Regions from separate parts of the Erwinia papayae genome, predicted to be linked through region 1. Evidence: predicted binding sites of a transcription regulator. Region 1 holds the regulator's gene; the other holds the start of a gene.

Region 1 (3,183 bases):
ATAAACTGCTAACGGTAACGATGCGTTTACTCATCACGCTTATCATGCTGGCTACAGCTCAGCTGTTTTTCAATATGGCGCACGCATCGCCCCATACCCCTGTTAATGCTAATCACCACAAAACTGACAGCAACACCACGGCACGAGAAGATGAACGGCGTAAGCGACGTCCGGTGAAAAGCAGTTCCAGCAAAGTAAAAGAAGTCAGTAGCAAAAAATCCCGTCTGACTGCGGTCAATAAATTCAAACTAAAAAAACGCAATACCGTCAGGGTAAATGTAACAACCGCATCAGTTAAAGAAACATTGCCGGTGTATAAAAGACGATATGGGCGCCATCACGGCAATACGGTAGTGCAGCCGGATGAGATGGCTTACAGTGTTGCCCCGCTGAAGCTCAGCAGAGCACACCGCGCCCGCTACCAGAAAGCACGTGAAACGGCGATGAACAAACTGATGGGCCAGCTGGGTAAACCTTATCAGTGGGGCGGAACATCGCCGAAAACCGGTTTCGATTGCAGCGGTCTGGTCTGGTACGCTTATAAAGATCTGGTGAAATTCAAAATTCCACGCACGGCCAATGAGATGTACCATCTGCGCGATGCGGCTTCGATCAGACGTGACGATCTCGAAAAAGGCGATCTGGTTTTTTTTCGTATAAATGGCCGCGGTACTGCCGATCATGTTGGGGTTTATCTGGGTAATGGTAAATTTATTCAGTCGCCGCGAACCGGCAAAGATATTCAGGTCAGCGCACTAAGCGAAGATTACTGGCAACGCCACTATATTGGTGCACGCCGGATGATGACGCCAAAAACTATTCGCTGATTCACTCTCAAGGCCGTTCCGGGGAGCGGCCTTATTTTTTCAGTGCAGCACTGCGGTGAAGCTGAATGCAACAATCATCAGTAAAGCGCCGATGGTTGTCAGTAGTGAAAATTTAAGATTGGTATCCATCTGTTACCCTCGATAACCACAGCGTTTATGGCGTCATTGATTTTCCCATAGTTGCCAGTAAAAATCTCGTTTTCTCTGCTCAGGCTTGTTAGAATTCTTACGCATTACTTCAGGTCACCGTATCGTTCATATTCATTTTCTGGCACAGACCTTTTCCCTTTCTGATGTCTCCGCAAGACACCGTATAGCTTTGTTAACAGACATCAGGTTTTTGTATTTGAAGCAATCGTTTAACAAACTAATTATCAGTAAGTTACGAGATATCCAGGAGTAGCGAGTTAATGGCAACAATAAAAGATGTGGCCAGACGTGCGGGCGTATCAACCACCACCGTTTCCCACGTTATTAATAAAACCCGCTTTGTCGCTGAAGAAACGCGAGAAGCCGTGTGGAGTGCCATCAAAGAATTACATTACTCTCCCAGTGCAGTCGCCCGCAGCCTGAAGGTGAATAACACTAAAACCATAGGCCTGTTAGCCACCTCAAGCGAAGCGCCCTACTTTGCTGAGATTATTGAGGCGGTAGAAAATTGCTGCTTTGAGAAAGGCTATACCCTGATTTTAGGTAATGCCCATAATGACCTGCAAAAACAGCAGGCCTATCTCTCTATGATGGCGCAGAAGCGGGTAGATGGTCTGTTGGTCATGTGTTCTGAATATCCTGCGCCGTTAATTACCTTACTGGAAGAGAGTCGTCATATTCCAATGGTAGTGATGGACTGGGGCGAATCGCGCGGCGATTTTACCGATACCGTACTGGATAATGCCTTTGAAGGCGGCTACCTGGCAGGCCGCTATCTGATCGACCGTGGTCACCGCGACATCGGAGTGATCCCCGGTCAGATGGAACGGAATACCGGAGGTGGACGCCATGCTGGATTCCTTAAAGCCCTTGCTGAAGCGGATATTCCGTTACGGGAAGAGTGGCTGGTTCAGGGTGATTTTGAGCCGGAATCCGGCTACCACGCTATGCAGCAAATCCTCTCACAAAAACAGCGCCCCAGTGCAGTGTTCTGTGGCGGTGACATTATGGCAATGGGAGCGATATGCGCAGCAGATGAAATGGGGCTGCGTGTCCCACAGGATATTTCGGTGATCGGGTATGATAATGTGCGTAACGCTCGTTTTTTTGCTCCTTCACTGACCACGATTCATCAGCCTAAGGAACAGCTGGGTGAAACCGCTTTTGCTATGCTGCTGGATCGTATAACCAGCAAACGTGAAGAACCACAAACAATTGAAGTGCACCCCACACTGATTGAACGTCGCTCGGTGGCTGATGGTCCTTTCAGGAAACACCGGCAATAATTCTTATACCGCCTCTGATGTCAGGGGCGGCCGCTTCACCAGCCACAGCTCTGACGTACAGAGCAGCGCCTGAACAGTAAAAACGGACATGGCAGACCGGTGGGTTTATATCTCTTCCGCAAGCCATTCGCTGTTCAAGGTGTCGGTATCTCCCAGATAATCCAGTAGCCAGCTCAACGCAGGTGAGGCCGTTTGTTCTGACCAACTCACACAGCAGGGGCTGTCAGGAAAAACCGTTTCCAGCTGCAAAACTTTGAGTGCTCCCCTGCTTATAAGGGGGCGCGAAAGATGCGCAGGCACCATTCCCACACATAATCCGGATAACAGACAGTCAATGCCGCTTTCCCAGTCTGGCACCACCATCCGGCGCTGATTATCCAGGGTCCAGGTCGTTCTTCTGGTTAGAGAACGGGAGGTGTCCTCCAGACCGAGAGAAGGCCATGCACGTATGCTCTCCTCACTGACCGGCCCCTGAAGCTGAGCAAGGGGGTGCCCGGCCTCTACCACGCAATGCCAGCCAAGCATTCCCATGCTGCGAAAAGCAAAACGTCCACCAACCGGAATAGCCTGAGTTGCCCCAATCGCCACATCCACCCGCCCATCTGCCAGCGCATCCCAGACACCATTAAATACTTCTGCTGACAGATGCAGTTCCATGTCGGGAAAATGTCGATAGAAATCAATCACCAGCTGCCGGGTTCTGGCTGGTTTGACAATGCAGTCCACGGCAATATTAATCTGACCGCGCCAGCCGTTGGCCACCTGCTGGCACTGACGTCGGGTGGCAAGCATTTTTTTGATAACAGCTCGTCCTTCCCTGACAAAAAAATGCCCTGCATCGGTCAGCACGACGTCGCGGTGACGTCTGACAAAGAGGGCGACAGCCAGCCACTCCTCCAGCTGGCGGACAGTATAGCTGA
Region 2 (3,183 bases), on a different contig from region 1:
CCAGCGAGCCCATACCGCGATAAGATTTGAAGGAGCGTCCCTGATAAAGTTCGATCTCACCCGGCGACTCCTCCGTACCCGCCAGCATGGAACCCACCATCACCGCAGATGCGCCCGCCGCAATCGCTTTGGCAATATCACCGGAGAAACGAATACCGCCATCAGCGATAACCGGAATGCCGGTGCCTTTCAGTGCGCTGACAGCATCAGCCACCGCAGTGATTTGTGGTACACCCACGCCCGTTACAATACGGGTGGTACAGATAGAACCCGGGCCAATACCGACTTTCACCGCGCTCACTCCGGCTTCGACCAGTGCCAGCGCACCGGCCGCCGTTGCCACGTTACCGCCCACAATTTGCAAATCGGGGTATTTGGCACGCGTTTCACGAATACGTTGCAATACCCCTTCGGAATGACCATGAGAGGAGTCGATCAGCAACACATCCACGCCTGCCGCCACCAGCGCATCGACGCGCTCTTCGTTACCGGCTCCTGCGCCCACCGCCGCACCGACACGCAGACGGCCATGCTCATCTTTACAGGCGTTTGGCTTACGCTCGGCTTTCTGGAAATCTTTCACGGTGATCATGCCCAGCAGATGAAAGCTTTCATCCACTACAAGCGCTTTTTCAACGCGCTTTTCATGCATTTTCTGCAACACGACTTCGCGCGCTTCACCTTCATGCACGGTGACCAGTCGCTCTTTTGGCGTCATCACGGCGGAAACAGGTTGGTTCATATCGGTAACGAAACGCACGTCACGACCGGTGATGATGCCCACCAGCTCATTGTCGCCATTGACCACCGGGTAACCGGCAAAACCATTCTGCTCAGTCAGGCGCTGAACTTCGCTCAGGGTCGTGGTGGGCAGCACGGTTTGCGGGTCGGTCACCACGCCGCTTTCATGTTTTTTCACCTTGCGAACTTCTTCCGCCTGGCGTTCAACCGACATATTTTTATGAATAAAACCCAGACCGCCTTCCTGCGCCAGAGCAATAGCCAGACCGGCTTCGGTGACGGTGTCCATTGCAGCAGAGAGCATGGGGATATTCAGACGGATGGTTTTGGTAAGCTGGGTGCTGAGGTCGGCGGGGTTGGGCAGAACGGTCGAATGAGCGGGAACGAGCATAACGTCGTCAAATGTCAGGGCTTCTTTAGCGATTCTTAGCATGGCAATATCTCAACCTCAGGGTGAATGAGAACATATAAAATATTGCCGCGGCATTATACAGGCCGTAACCGATTGCCTCCAGCTTTATTTCTGAAAACTCTTGATCCCTGTCACCAGCCATGTAGTATCGGTCAATTAACCCTATGATTTAAAATTTGATCTTAATCACATGTCGCTACCGTCTTCTGCAAATATTTTTACCGTCAGCCGTCTCAATACCACGGTGCGTAAACTGCTGGAGATGGAGATGGGGCAAATCTGGTTAAGCGCTGAAATTTCGAATTTTTCCCAACCCTCTTCCGGTCACTGGTATTTCACCCTGAAGGATGATGCTGCTCAGGTGCGCTGTGCCATGTTTCGCAACAGCAACCGCCGGGTGACCTTCCGTCCGCAAAATGGTCAGCAGGTGTTGGTACGCGCGACCATCACTCTGTATGAACCACGTGGCGACTATCAGCTGATTGCTGAAAGTATGCAGCCTGCTGGTGAAGGGCTGTTGCAACAGCAGTTTGAGCAACTTAAGCAGAAACTGCTGGCTGAAGGTTTGTTTGACCAGAGATACAAACAACCCCTGCCCGATCCCGCCCGTCAGGTTGGCGTTATTACCTCGGCCACCGGAGCTGCCTTACGTGACGTACTGCACGTATTGCATCGCCGCGATCCGTCACTGCCGGTAGTGATTTACCCTACCCCGGTTCAGGGTGTGGATGCGCCGGATGCGCTGGTCCGGGCGATTGAACTGGCTAACCTGCGTGGGGAATGTGATGTACTGATTGTCGGGCGCGGCGGCGGTTCGCTGGAAGACTTATGGAGCTTTAATGACGAACGGGTGGCGCGGGCGATTTTTGCCAGTCGTATCCCCATCGTCAGCGCCGTAGGTCACGAGACAGATGTCACCATAAGTGATTTTGTCGCCGACTTGCGTGCGCCCACCCCTTCAGCGGCAGCGGAGCTGGTCAGTCGCAATCAGACGGAGCTGCTGCGTCAGCTGCAATCGCTGCAAACCCGGCTGGAAATGGCGACAGATTACTATCTTGCTGAACAGCGTCGTAAATTTGCCCTTCTGCATCATCGTTTGCAGCAGCAGCATCCCCGGCTGCGACTGGCTCGCCAGCAAACGACGCTGATGAAGCTGCAAGCTCGTCTTGCCGAAGCTATACAGCGCAAACTGCGCCAGGCGGATCGTCAACTGGAACGTCCCGCGCAGCGCCTGGGAAGCTTCCAGCCTCAGAGTAAAATTCATCAGGCTCAGCAACAAATGCAGCAGCTATATTATCGACTGCAACAGACTTTACAGCAGCGTTTACATGCCGATAAACAGCGTTTTTCCACGCTGGCCGGTCAGCTGGAGGGCGTCAGTCCACTGGCCACGCTGGCTCGTGGCTTCAGCGTGACCACCGCGACTGACGGACAGGTGATTAAAAAAACCCGGCAAATAAAACCAGGCGAGATTCTGAAAACCAGGCTGGATGATGGCTGGGTGGAAAGCGAGGTTACCTCGGTGAAGCCATTGAGAAAATCAGTTAAAACCAAATAAATGTCACGATAAAGTTGTAAAAAGTCATCGGAAGTCGTTAAGGCTGGAGTTTTTATACTCTCTGCTGAGATCCCCACCCGAAAAGGGCGAGGATTTGCATCGCAATCTGGTTATTCAAGCATCTCTGAACATTCTTAAATTTAAAGACCTGTTTTTTCGAGCGCTGGGTTTTTACTGTTTATCTCAAGTGCCGATTTCTTTAACTCTTCCTTACTACTGTTCGCACTATCGCTTAGATTTCCTTTTTTAATTCGAAGACAATCAAGCACTGCACTTTCTGATTTAATCTTTCCTCTTATTTCTTCTGACTTTGAATTTAACTTATGAATTTCATTTTTTAGACCGACAACCCTTTTTTCAAGCGCTCTTTTATTAACCAGTAACATACTGTTTTGCATCTCCAGTCTGTGATTTGCGTCTACCATTTTTTCTGTTGAATGGCAGACTTCACATACTTTGGCAATAACAGGTT

The links. The regulator PurR, encoded in region 1, represses purine synthesis genes. The targets are predictions, from matches to a motif close to CANGCAAACGTTTGCNTG.
Region 2: the regulator PurR is predicted to act here: its motif matches at 1,236-1,253, upstream of guaB (IMP dehydrogenase).

Annotation. Positions count from the first base shown of each region.
Region 1 is NZ_JBZCHT010000009.1:1,202,823-1,206,005, forward strand. Features, by position in the region: gene AC3RPL_RS10530 (C40 family peptidase) at 21-827, shown strand; gene cydH (cytochrome bd-I oxidase subunit CydH) at 867-956, opposite strand; gene purR (HTH-type transcriptional repressor PurR) at 1,238-2,263, shown strand; gene punR (DNA-binding transcriptional activator PunR) at 2,369-3,183, opposite strand, start outside.
Region 2 is NZ_JBZCHT010000002.1:40,680-43,862, forward strand. Features, by position in the region: gene guaB (IMP dehydrogenase) at 1-1,174, opposite strand, end outside; gene xseA (exodeoxyribonuclease VII large subunit) at 1,344-2,711, shown strand; gene AC3RPL_RS00260 (hypothetical protein) at 2,852-3,097, opposite strand.